DNA from 3 places in the Enterobacter sp. CP102 genome. Region 3 is predicted to be linked to each of the others. Evidence: predicted binding sites of a transcription regulator. Region 3 holds the regulator's gene; each other region holds the start of a gene.
The links. Region 3 encodes LexA, which represses DNA repair genes until DNA is damaged. Its sites were predicted from a motif close to TNCTGTATGTACATACAGNA; they were not measured.

Region 1: metR (HTH-type transcriptional regulator MetR) is a predicted target of LexA. The motif match lies at 1,897-1,916, and genes of this name have one in related genera.
Region 2: sulA (SOS-induced cell division inhibitor SulA) is a predicted target of LexA. The motif match lies at 2,126-2,145, and genes of this name have one in related genera.

What each region holds. Positions count from the first base shown of each region.
Region 1 is NZ_CP104014.1:4,561,895-4,566,378, forward strand. Features, by position in the region: gene metE (5-methyltetrahydropteroyltriglutamate--homocysteine S-methyltransferase) at 1-1,711, opposite strand, end outside; gene metR (HTH-type transcriptional regulator MetR) at 1,948-2,901, shown strand; gene N1249_RS21560 (carboxylate/amino acid/amine transporter) at 2,789-3,688, opposite strand; gene yigL (sugar/pyridoxal phosphate phosphatase YigL) at 3,771-4,484, opposite strand, start outside.
Region 2 is NZ_CP104014.1:1,644,917-1,649,400, forward strand. Features, by position in the region: gene matP (macrodomain Ter protein MatP) at 1-119, shown strand, start outside; gene ompA (porin OmpA) at 185-1,240, opposite strand; gene sulA (SOS-induced cell division inhibitor SulA) at 1,596-2,105, opposite strand; gene N1249_RS07620 (TfoX/Sxy family DNA transformation protein) at 2,323-2,949, shown strand; gene yccS (YccS family putative transporter) at 2,906-4,484, opposite strand, start outside.
Region 3 is NZ_CP104014.1:281,075-285,558, reverse strand. Features, by position in the region: gene N1249_RS01330 (CsbD family protein) at 1-180, opposite strand, end outside; gene dinF (MATE family efflux transporter DinF) at 301-1,638, opposite strand; gene lexA (transcriptional repressor LexA) at 1,702-2,310, opposite strand; gene N1249_RS01315 (diacylglycerol kinase) at 2,419-2,787, opposite strand; gene plsB (glycerol-3-phosphate 1-O-acyltransferase PlsB) at 2,941-4,484, shown strand, end outside.

The DNA.
Region 1 (4,484 bases), 500 kb from region 3:
CACGGGTCACGTCTTCGCGCGGGAAAGACCAGCAGAGGATCGTCACCGGGCCGGTCAACATGCCTTTGACAGGTTTGTCGGTCAGGGACTGGGCGTACTTCGCCCACTCAACGGTGATCGCTTCCGGGCGGCTGACATCGCCGATCACCACCGGTGGTTTCACGCAGCGGGAGCCGTAGCTCTGCACCCAGCCGTTCTGGGTAAAGACGAAACCGTCCAGGTGCTCGCCAAAGTATTCCACCATGTCGTTGCGCTCGGCTTCACCATGTACCAGCACGTCCAGACCTAAGCGCTCTTGCTCCACAATCGCCTGCTTGATGTGCCCGGCGATGCCGGTGCGATAGTTGTTCGCATCCAGGTTGCCCTTTTTGAAATCCAGACGCAGGCCGCGGATTTCAGTGGTCTGCGGGAATGAACCGATGGTGGTTGTCGGCCAGGCTGGCAGGTTAAAACGAGCACGCTGGGCTTCGGCGCGTACTTCATAGGCGCTCTGGCGCTGGCTGTCCTGAGCGGTGATGGCCGCCAGACGTTTTTCCACTGCCGCGTTATGCACGCGAGTCGAGTGGCGACGCGCCTGAATCGGTGCGCTCCATTCGGCAATGGCGGCCGTGTCACCGCTGTTCAGGGCATCACGCAGTAGCGCCAGCTCTTCACATTTTTGCAGGGCGAACGCAAACCAGCTCTTCACTTCAGCATCCAGACGCGTTTCAACACTCAGGTCGATTGGGCTGTGCAGCAGTGAACAGGAAGAGGCCACCCACAGATCACGTTTACCCGCAATCGCGTTAATCCGGGCATATTTTTCCGTCAAATCGGCACGCCAGACGTTACGGCCATTCACCAGGCCCGCCGAGAGCAGCCAGTCAGCAGGCAGGCGTTTGTGCAGCTCCGCTACATCATCTTTCCCGTGGACCAGGTCAACATGCAGGCCCTGTACCGGCAGCGCGGTGATGGTATTGAGGTTAGGAGTGACACCTTCAAAATAGGTGGTCAGCAGCAACTTCACCTGGCCGGTGAGCGCGTTATACGCGGGTTTGAAGGCGTTCAGCCATTCTTGCGGCAGCTCCAGTACCAGCGCAGGTTCGTCGATTTGCACCCACTCGATACCGCGTTTTGCCAGCTCCGCCAGCACCTGCTGGTAGACCGGCAGGATATCGTTCAGCAGGCTCAGACGGTCAAACTGTTCGCCCTTCACTTTACCCAGCCACAGATAGGTTACCGGGCCAAGCAGCACTGGCTTCACCTTGTGACCCAGCGCCAGCGCTTCATCCACTTCATCCAGCAGCTGTGTCCAGGTCAGTTTGAACTGCTGGCCTTTGACAAATTCCGGCACCATGTAGTGATAGTTGGTGTTAAACCACTTGGTCATTTCCGCTGCTGCCGCTGGCTCACCGCCTGGCGCACGGCCACGGCCGATACGGAACAGGGTGTCGAGATCGACCGATCCATCGTTGTTCTGATGACGAGCCGGCACGTTGCCAAGCAGCAGGCTGGTAGTCAGAACATGGTCGTACCAGGCGAAATCGCCCACCGGCAGCAGGTCAATGCCCGCTTGCTTTTGCTGATCCCAGTGACGGGCGCGCAGTTCACGGCCCACGGCCAGCAGCTCTTCACGGGTGGAGTTACCTGCCCAGTAACTTTCTTGCGCTTTTTTCAGTTCGCGACGCAAACCAACGCGAGGGAAACCGAGTGTGTGATTGCGGATTGTCATGTTTTCTTCCTCTAATTAATTGTAAATCCTTTGGATTTTGAATTTAGGGAAGGCGGCAAGTTTGCTCATCCCCGGGAGCTTACAGGAGTAAGTGACCGGGGTGAGTAAACGCAGCCAACGCACCATAAATTTAAAAGACGAAGGATTTTAGCCGTCCAGATGTTTACACATCCATAATTGGCAGTTACTGTATATTCCTCAAGCGCAAAATGTTCATGCCGAAGTGAAGGACTTTCATGATCGAGATAAAACACCTGAAAACGCTACAAGCGTTGCGGAACTGCGGTTCTCTCGCAGCGGCTGCGGCCACGCTGCACCAGACTCAGTCCGCCCTTTCACACCAGTTCAGCGATCTGGAACAACGCCTCGGCTTCCGTCTTTTTGTGCGTAAGAGCCAGCCGCTGCGCTTTACCCCGCAGGGTGAGATTTTGCTGCAGCTGGCGAATCAGGTGCTGCCGCAAATTGCCAGCGCGTTGCAGTCCTGTAACGAACCGCAGCAGACGAAATTGCGCATCGCGATTGAGTGTCATAGCTGTATTCAGTGGCTGACCCCCGCGCTTGAGAACTTCCGCCAGAAGTGGCCGCAGGTGGAGATGGACTTTAAATCCGGTGTGACGTTTGACCCACAGCCCTCGCTCCAGCAGGGCGAGCTGGATCTGGTCATGACTTCGGACATCCTGCCGCGCAGCGGACTGCACTACTCGCCAATGTTTGATTATGAAGTGCGCCTGGTGCTGGCACCGGATCATCCACTGGCCGCTAAAACGCGCGTCACGCCGGAAGATCTGGCCACGGAAACGCTGCTGATTTACCCGGTACAACGCAGTCGCCTGGATATCTGGCGTCACTTCCTGCAACCGGCAGGCATCAGCCCACAGCTGAAAAGCGTGGATAACACCTTGCTGTTAATTCAGATGGTTGCCGCCAGAATGGGCATCGCGGCACTGCCGCACTGGGTGGTGGAGAGTTTTGAACGCCAGGGCCTGGTGGTGACCAAAACCCTGGGTGAAGGACTGTGGAGCCGGCTGTACGCTGCCGTGCGCGATGGCGAGCAGCGTCAACCAATTACAGAAGCGTTTATTCGCTCAGCGCGGAACCACGCGTGCGACCATCTTCCGTTTGTGCGGAGCGCGGAGCGACCCAACGGCGATGTACCCACAACGAAGCCAGGATCACCGTTCCCCCAATAATAAAGCTCGGCCAGTGCGGTTGCTCCTGCCAGATAGCCAGGTTAACCAGCAGACCCGCAGGCACATGCACGTTGTTCATGATCCCCAGCGTACCGGCGTCTACCTGTGTAGCGCCGTAGTTCCACATGAAGTATCCCAGCCCGGACGCCACCACGCCCAGCCAGACCAGAATGCCCCACTGCACTGAAGTGGTCGGCAGTTTTTGCGGGTTGCCGAGCATAAACCACGCCGCCACGGCAACAATAGCCGCCCCCATATAGAACCAGGCAAAGGCGTTATGCTGCGGCATCGGGCGGGTTTCCATCAGGCGTTTGTAGCCCACCATGCCAATGGCGAAGCTGATGTTGGCCAACTGCACAAACATCAGACCGGTCCAGAAGTGGTCGCTCACTTTGTCGTAGCGAATGATCGCCGCACCGACAACCGCCAGCAGCGCGCTCAGCGCATAGCCCCAACGCAGACGACGCTTACTCAGCAGATCGTAAATCAGCGTGATATAGAGCGGTGTGAGCACGGTAAACAGCAAAAATTCGGATACCGACAGGTACACGTAAGCGCGGAAGCTGAACAAATACATGATGCCGAGCTGCATTGCCCCCACCAGCATGTACAGCAGAATGGTTTTCAGCGTTTGCCCACGCGTACGCAGAAACGGCAGGAATACCAGTGCCGCCAGCCCCACGCGCATCAGCACTGAGAAGTAGCTGTCCACCGAACCCGCAAGGTATTCGCCAATCAGGCTAAAGGAGAAGGCCCACAGAATAGTGGTGATAATGAGTAGCGCCACAATGCTTGTCTCTCTGAAAGAAGGACAGGCATTGTAGCGAACTCTTTAGTTGACAACTGAGCAATAAATAACCAAGTGAAGATTATTCAAGGAACAGCTTGCGCAGATATTTCGGCACGGCGTTGTCGGCATTAGAGCCGATCACTTCCAGTTCCGGATGCAGATCCTTCAGACGCTGGTGCGCATTCTCCATGATGCAACCTTTGCCCGCCATCGAGAGCATTTCCGCGTCGTTCATGCCGTCGCCGAAGGCGATGCAGTCTTTCAGTTCAAAGCCCATACGTTGTGCCACCGCTTCAAGCGCATGACCTTTCGACACGCCACCGGCCATCACTTCCAGGCAGGTCAGCGTAGAGAAGCTAACGTTAACACGGTCACCCCAGCGGGCGTTGATCGCCTGCTCCAGCGGCAGTAACTCTTCGTGGCTTTCACAGGTGAAGAACACCTTGCTGATCCCTTCCGGCTCCAGCAGACCTGGTTCATACAGGGTGTAGTTGAATACCGCCTCTTTGAAGAAACGCATTTCGTCCGGGCGATGGCGGTTCATAAACCACTCATCATCGCGATACACGTTGGTCACGATGTCCGGGTTATTGTGCACCACGCCGAACAGATCGGTGGCGATATCCCGGTCAAGGTTATGCGTGAAAATCAGGTTGCCATCGGTGTCGTGTACGCGCGCACCGTTGGAGGTGATCATGTAGGCTTTGATGTCCAGGTTATCGCGGATCTGCCCCACGTCCACGTGGTGGCGACCGGTGGCAAACACGAAGTTCACGCCATGGGCAGTCAGGAG
Region 2 (4,484 bases), 1.4 Mb from region 3:
GAAAGACGTTATCGGAAACGGTAGTGCAGCTGATTGAAGATGCTGAACACAAAGAGAAGTACGCGAACCAGATGTCGACGCTGAAAAACGATTTACAGGCGCTTCTGGGTAAAAAATAAGATTTTGTATTTCTTCAGACAATAAAAAAACCCCGCATTGCGGGGTTTTTTCTTAAGACGATAACTTATGCCGCTGGCTGAGTTACAACGTCTTTGATGCCTTTAACTTCGATCTCAACGCGACGATCTGGAGCCAGGCAGTCGATCAGTGCAGCGCGAGCTTTCACGTTGTCACAGGTAGAACCGGTAACTGGGTTAGATTCGCCCATACCACGTGGAGAGATCTTGTTAGCTGGGATACCTTTAGATACCAGGTAATCAACAACAGACTGAGCACGTTTTTCAGACAGCTGCTGGTTGTAAGCGTCAGAACCGATACGGTCGGTGAAGCCCAGAACCACTACTGAACCGTCTTTAGGATCCAGGTTGCTCAGCTGAGAGTACAGCTGATCCAGTGCCTGCTGACCTTCTGGTTTCAGGGTAGCTTTGTTGAAGTTGAACAGAACGTCAGACTTCAGAGTGAAGTGTTTGGTCTGTACTTCTGGAGCTGGAGCCGGAGCTGGAGCTACGATTGGCGCAGCTTCTTCCTGCTGGCCGAAACGGTAGGAAACACCTACGCTCAGCATCCCGTTGTCTGGACGAACACCTACGGTGTTGCCGTCGCCGATGTTGTTAACCCACTGGTATTCCAGACGGGTAGCGATGTCACGGGTCATAGCCCACTCAACACCACCTGCGAATACTGGAGATACGCCAGTGTCGTGATCGCTGCCAATCTGGTTGTTGCTGGAATCAGCACGCCATACCATGCCGCCCAGACGGGTGTACACGTCCAGATCGTCAGTTACTGGGTAACCCAGTTTAGCGGTCAGCTGTACGCCCTGAGCTTTGAAAGCGCCATTTACGGTGTCGCCTTTGTATGGCATACGACCTAACCAGTCGTAACCCATTTCAAAACCAACATACGGGTTAACCTGATAGCCACCGAACGCACCTGCACCAAGCTGGCTCTCATGAGTAGGGCCATCGTTGTTCAGTTTGCTGTTGTACCAGCCGGTGTCATGGAACTGAGACCAGCCCAGTTTACCACCTGCATACCAGGTATTATCTTTCGGAGCGGCCTGCGCTACGGTAGCGAAGCCAGCCAGTGCCACTGCAATCGCGATAGCTGTCTTTTTCATTTTTTGCGCCTCGTTATCATCCAAAATTTGCCATGAAGATCTCTGACGAGAAATCACGGTTAAATCCTTCACCGGGGGGCGTGGTCAAATATAAATCTACCGATATCTTCGGCTTAGGCCGAGCACCCCTGGCGATGTAAAGTCTACAACGTAGCTAGAAACTTACAAGTGTGAACTCCGTCAGGCATATGAAAAAAAAAGTTCCGTATACCTAATATTTAACATTTTTTGTACGGAATTTGTGCAGTAAAATTAACGGGAACCGCACCAGACAAGCCTTGCCGCAGATTTGGCCCATGGAACTATTTCCACATCTTGTGGTCGAAAAAAATTCCAGGAAAACTCTTAAATTTACTCAATGATACAAATTTGAGTGAATTTTTAGCCCGGATAGTTGTCCTCTGCGATAAGAATCTGGACGAACCGGACGCATAATAAAACCGATAGCGTTGCCTTCTTCGGCTGCTTCAGTCAGTCGAAAATGTTCTTCTTCCGTCAGTTCGTCTGGCAACCATCCGATCACGACGCTGTAATTTCCGGTACGTAATGCACGGATCATCGACTCGACCGTGTCGCATGGCGACAGCTGGTTAATCTGCATAACCTTGGTCAGCGGCAATCCTGCTGACTGAACCCATTCACGGCTCAGTTTTTGTTGCGGCGTCAGCCAGAGTTGCCAGCGAGACTGCTGGCCAAGCTGCTGTAATAAAGGCAGTAATAAGAGTTGCGTCAATAGGGGCTGGTCTTCACGATAAACCACTTCACTGATGAGACCTGTCGACACGCTCCCGACGGATTTCTGCGCGACATTGCCTGCGGTAGAAGAGAAAGATGTTGAGCGATTTGCGTAGCCTGAAGTGTACATATTCATTCCAGCCCTGTAGTCACTGTATGAATATACAGTAACCCCTGTATGCATAAAGATCAACCTCATTTTCGGAAAGCGACTCGCAAATTTTGCTCATGATCGGCCCCTAAAGAAAATTCATCTTGCTCACCGGCAATAAGTTGCCTATTTTCCTGCTAACGGATCCGTTAGTAAGAAATAGCCTCTTTAGATTATGATTTTTAAGGGAAATATCATGAAAAAGATATCTTATGAACGGATTTATAAATCCCAGGAATACCTTTCAGAACTGGGTGATATTCATCACCGCGCACTCTTTGGTGGTTATACCCTGGCGGTTGATAACGCTGTTTTTGCCATGGTGTCTGATGGGGAACTTTATCTGCGTGCCTGTGAGCAAAGCGCGACCTACTATGTGAAACACGCCTCCTCTTTTTTGACCCTTCTGAAGCGTGGTCGGCCCGTGCTGCTTAACTACTTCCGGGTTGATGAGGGGCTGTGGCAGGACAGGGGGACACTACTCCAGCTTTCTTCTTTTGCGCTTGAGGATGCCAGGCGGGAGCGATATCAACGCTATCAGCGCAACCGGCTTAAAGACCTGCCCAATCTCACCTTCCAGATTGAGGTTCTGCTTTTTGAAGTCGGGATCACTAACGAAGAAATGTTACGGGAGCTGGGGGCAAAAGCGAGCTGGCTGAAAATCAGAGCGCAAAACAAACAACTCGGGATTAAAGTGCTCTTTGCGCTTGAGGGGGCAATAGAAGGGTTGCATGAAGCGGCGCTCCCGGCGGAAATTCGCCAGGAGCTTACGGAGTGGTTTAACGCGTTGCCAGAGCCTGCGGAGAATCGTTCCGCCATGTAGCAATCAGTTGTTGCAGGCGACAAATTTCCGGCAGCAGGGCGATAAGCAGGCCAACTTGCTGAAGAACCAGCGGTGCTTTGCTGTCGGTACCAGGATCAAGATGGGCGATACGCTGAGCGAGTTCATCCAGAGCCTGTCGAACACGGGGTTCATCGGCTGGACGGTGGTGAAGTGCATCGTCGACATAGCAAACAGCATCATCCAGCAACGCCAGAATACCCGGGTTGGTTAGCCTTTCGCGGTGAGCGCCCAGCGTAGAAATGTAGCTGGTGAACGTATGGTTCAGGCACAGCAGACGAAAGGCAGTTTCACGGATTTCTGCCGTAGCGCCCGGTTCCGTTGACATGTTTGATACCACCGACGCCAGCTCTGCATCGCTGTTATGCGCATCGCGGCGGGCGATGCGATAGGCCAGACGGTTATCACGACCCTGGTGATATTGCTCAAGAATGGCATCCAGGTATCGGCAGTTGGCATTCATTGCCCTGTCCAGCACGCGCGGCAGATTGCGAAAACGCCAGTCCGGCCAGATAAAACTGACCGCAGCCCAGGCAATGGCGCAGCCGATAAGCGTATCAATAACGCGGGGAAGGGCGACTTCAAACCCTTCGCCAAGCAGGTTAAAGCACAGCAATACCAGCAAGGTGATAAACATCGTGGCGTGCGCATACTGCACATTACGAAATGCAAAGAACAACACGCCGGTGATCACGATAAGGACCAGCTGCCCTTCAATAGACGGGACAAAGTAAAGTACCGGAAGGCCGATGGCGACACCCACCAGCGTACCGATAATACGCAGCGCGAGCCGGTGGCGGGTGGCGTTATAGTTCGGCTGGCAAACGAACAGGCTGGTCAGCAGGATCCAATAGCCATGATGCAACCCGGTTATCTGGATAAACGCGTATCCAACGCACAACACCAGCGACATCCTCACGGCGTGGCGGAACAGAGCTGATTCAGGCGTAAAGTTGCGGCTCAGCCGTAACCACATATCGCTAAAGCCGTGAACACTGTCATCGGCAAGCTGGTTATCAGCGTCATTGTTCGGCATCGCCATGGCTTGCTCAGACTCAATAGTCGCCAGTTGCGCGTCTATCGCCCGCAGATTATTGAGTAAGAAACCCAGCGCTTTTATCTGCTCTGGGGATGTCCCACTGGCCTGAACGCGATCAAGCGCTGCATCAAGATGGCTGAATGCGCGCTCAAAGCGGGGATCGTGCTGATACGGCGTGCGCAGTAAAATGGAGCGGGACAGCTGCTGACACGCCTGGGATTGCATCGAAAGCAGCCGCTGAAAACGGAACATCACATCGCTGTAGCGGAACTTTTCCCGCAGGGCGGCATACTGCACGTGCGACGAACTGGCGCGCTCGTGGATATCCTGGGCGGCAAAATAGTAGTGCAAGGTCCGGCGGGTTCCGCGCTGGCCGCGGTCGCCGCGTAACCGGGTAAGAAGGCTGGCTTTGGTCTGGTTTAAGGTCGCGACCAACTGGCCATTTGCCAGCGCCAGATCGTAAAGCGGTGCCTGGCTT
Region 3 (4,484 bases):
GTCGCCGACTTCTTTCTCCGCCTGATCTTTGGCGTAGCCATAGCGTTCCTGAATTTTACCGACAAGCTGATCGCGCTTACCTTCGATGACCGTCATATCGTCATCGGTCAGCTTACCCGATTGCTCTTTCGCTTTACCTTTGAACTGTTTCCAGTTGCCGCTGATTTCGTCTTTATTCATCATCAGGTCCTCATCGTTAAAGAGTGAAAGGGCCGCCCGAAACCTTCATTTCATGCTGGACGTGATAATAATTTTAGTTGAGCATCTGGCACTCATGGAATTATTCAGAATCTTTTACCATCATGAAAGATCGTGACGGGATGAAAACCAGGTATTTTTTCTCCAGTGCCGATGCCAGATAAACGCCAGCGAGAGGCCACGCAAAAGAAGAAAGACTGCAAGGGCCAGCCATAACCCATGATTCCCCAGATACGGTACCGTGAGCAGGGTTAAACCAAACCCAGCCGCCGCGACCGCCATACTGTTACGCATTTCCGCGCCACGCGTTGCGCCAATAAACATCCCATCGAGTAAATAACACCAGACGCCCACAACCGGTAAGATCACCTGCCAGATGATGTAGTGGCTTGCCAGCTCACGCAGTGCAGGTAATGACGTGAGCAGCGCAACAATATGCTCACCAAAGCAGGCGTAGATGAGCGCAAATGCCAGCGCCACCAGCCCAGCCTGCCGACATGCGGCGCGCCAGACATCCTGCAATTGCCCGCTTTCACGCGCGCCATACGCTTGCCCGGAATGGGCTTCTACCGCATAGGCAAAGCCGTCGAGGGCGTAAGCGGTAAAGGTTAGCAGCGTCATCAGCACCGCGTTGACGGCAACGATTTCCTGGCCAAGCCGCGCACCAAAGACGGTCAGCGCACCAAAGCACAGTTGCAGTAACAGCGAGCGCAGCATGATATCCCGGTTAAGCGCCAGCAGCTTGCGGATATTGCCGCGCCAGGCGGCCTTCAGCAGCGCAGGTGTTATGCCCCGCATCACCAGCACACGCCAGACCATCCACAGCCCGATAATCAGCGTGCCATATTCGGCAATAGCCGTTGCCAGCGCCGCGCCCTGAACATTCATGTGCAACCCCATGACCAGCCAGAGATCGAGCACTATGTTCAGGACGTTCCCGACAACCAGCAGGATAACGGGGGCGCGGGCATACTGGACGCCCAACAACCAGCCCAGCAGAACCAGATTTGCCAGCGATGCCGGGGCGCTTAGCCAGCGAATATCGAGGAAGCGCCGTGCCTGCTCCAGCACCGCTTCGCTGCCACCGACTATATGCAATGCCAGCTCAATGAGTGGCGTACGCAGCACAACGATAAGCACGCCCGCACCCAGAGCCAGAATTAACGGCTGTACCAGCGCACGTGCCAGACGTAGGGGATCTTTTGCGCCAAACGCCTGTGCCGTCAGCCCGGTGGTGCTCATGCGTAAAAAAAGCAGTAGCATAAAGAGGAAGCTGGTTGCCGTTGCGCCAATCGCCACGCCGCCCAGATAGACCGGTGAATCCAGATGTCCAATAACCGCCGTATCGACCAGCCCCAAAAGAGGAACAGTGATATTGGAAATAATCATCGGCAGTGCAAGACGCCACAATGCCTTATCAGAAGCAGTCAGCAGTGACATGAAAAATACCGGGAGTGAGAAATGAATCAGGCTACGGAGGTTCCGTAGCCTGTCAGGAAGAGATTACAGCCATTCTCCGTTGCGGATGACGCCAACCGCCAGACCTTCAATGGAGAAGCTTTGTTCGCGAAGATCCACCACGATGGGGGTGAATTCGCTGTTTTCCGGCAGCAGCTGCACAGTGTTGCCCTGTTTTTTCAGGCGCTTAACGGTGACTTCATCATCAATACGCGCTACCACTACCTGGCCGTTGCGCACATCTTGTGTCTTATGAACCGCCAGCAGATCACCATCGAGAATACCGATGTCTTTCATGGACATACCGCTGACGCGCAGCAGAAAATCCGCGCTCGGTTTGAACATGCCAGGATCGACCTGATAGTGACCTTCAATATGCTGTTGTGCCAGCAAAGGTTCACCTGCCGCGACGCGGCCAACCAGCGGAATGCCCGTCTCTTCTTCTACCAGCAGACGGATGCCGCGTGAAGCACCAGAAACAATCTCAATCACGCCTTTACGCGCCAGCGCTTTAAGGTGTTCCTCAGCAGCATTTGGAGAACGGAAGCCCAGACGCTGCGCGATTTCCGCACGCGTAGGTGGCATTCCCGTCTGGCCGATATGATCCCGGATGAGATCAAACACCTCTTGCTGCCTGGTCGTTAACGCTTTCATTCCGCCCCCTGGGTGTATATACAGTTATGCTGTGAGTATATACAGTTAAAGGCGATTTTGGAACCAAAAACTGCACAAAAAACCAGGGACTTAATTATTCCTCGAGGCTCATCGGAAATGCGACCAAAGCAGCGTGACCCAGGTGATCACCGCAGTGATAATCGCCAGCAACACGGCGGCAGAGCCCATATCTTTTGCACGACCCGAGAGCTCATGGAAATCAGAGCCAATACGATCAACAACGGCCTCAATAGCGCTATTGAGAATTTCCACTATCATCACCAAAAGCACAGAACCAATAAGAAGAACGCGCGTTATGGCATCGACATCAAGAAAACAGGCAATGATTACCGCCACGATAGCGGCAACGCCTTCCTGACGAAAAGCAGCTTCATTGATCCACGCGGCACGGAAACCTTTCCATGAATAGCCGGCAGCTTTGATGATTCGGGTTAACCCAGTGGTATTATTGGCCATTAAAAGAACCTTTTATTAGAAATAGCGTCAGTAACTATAGACACAGTGCGTTTACTGCCGCCCGAAGTATGACGGGTAACAACAGAAATTTTGCGCGCTTTCTGTTATCCTTGCGCCGCAATTGCATTATTAACCAGAGGCTTTACATCGTTTATGTCCGGCTGGCCACGAATTTACTACAAATTACTTAATTTACCATTAACCGTTCTGGTAAAAAGCAAGTCTATCCCAGCTGAACCCGCGCTGGAATTAGGGCTCGATACCTCTCGCCCTATTATGTATGTTTTGCCTTACAACTCGAAGGCAGACTTGCTCACGCTCCGCGCCCAGTGTCTGGCGCATGATTTACCCGATCCGCTTGAACCGCTGGAAATCGACGGTACGCTGTTGCCGCGCTACGTGTTCATCCACGGTGGGCCGCGCGTGTTTACCTATTACACGCCAAAAGAAGAGTCCATCAAGCTGTTCCACGACTACCTCGATTTGCACCGCAGCAATCCAGATTTGGATGTGCAGATGGTGCCGGTATCGGTGATGTTTGGTCGTCGCCCTGGCCGCGAAAAAGGGGAAGAAAACCCACCGCTGCGGATGCTCAACGGCATCCAGAAATTCTTCGCGGTGTCCTGGCTTGGCCGCGACAGCTTCGTGCGTTTCTCGCCTTCTGTGTCGCTGCGCCGCATGGCAGACGAACACGGTACGGATAAAATCATCGCGCAAAAACTGGCTCGCGTGGCACGTATGCACTTTGCGCGCCAGCGTCTTGCAGCTGTGGGGCCGCGCCTCCCGGCGCGTCAGGACCTGTTCAATAAGCTGCTGGCGTCTAAAGCTATTGCCCGTGCCGTGGAAGACGAAGCGCGCAGCAAGAAAATTTCGCACGAGAAAGCGCAGCAAAATGCCATCGCGCTGATGGAAGAGATCGCCGCGAACTTCTCCTACGAGATGATTCGCCTGTCCGATCGTATCCTGAGCTTCACGTGGAACCGTCTCTATCAGGGGATCAACGTCCACAACGCCGAGCGCGTGCGTCAGCTGGCGCATGATGGCCACGAAATTGTCTATGTGCCCTGCCACCGCAGCCATATGGACTACCTGCTGCTTTCCTATGTGCTTTACCATCAGGGCCTGGTGCCACCGCACATTGCAGCCGGTATTAACCTGAACTTCTGGCCAGCAGGGCCGATCTTCCGCCGCCTGGGTGCCTTCTTTATTCGTCGTACCTTCAAGGGCAACAAGCTCTATTCCACCGTATTCCGCGAATATCTGGGCGAGCTGTTCAGCCGTGGTTATTCCGTTGAGTACTTCGTGGAAGGCGGGCGTTCCCGTACAGGCCGTCTGCTTGATCCGAAAACCGGCACGCTGTCGATGACTATCCAGGCCATGCTGCGCGGTGGTACTCGCCCCATTACGCTGGTGCCGATTTACATCGGTTACGAGCACGTGATGGAAGTGGGTACGTACGCCAAAGAGCTGCGCGGTGCGACCAAAGAGAAAGAGAGCCTGCCGCAGATGCTGCGTGGTCTGAGCAAGCTGCGTAATCTGGGTCAGGGCTATGTAAACTTCGGCGAGCCGATGCCGCTGATGAACTACCTTAACCACCACGTTCCGGAATGGCGCGAGTCTATCGACCCCATCGAAGCAATACGCCCTGCCTGGCTGACGCCAACGGTGAACGGCATTGCCGCCGAGCTGATGGTGCG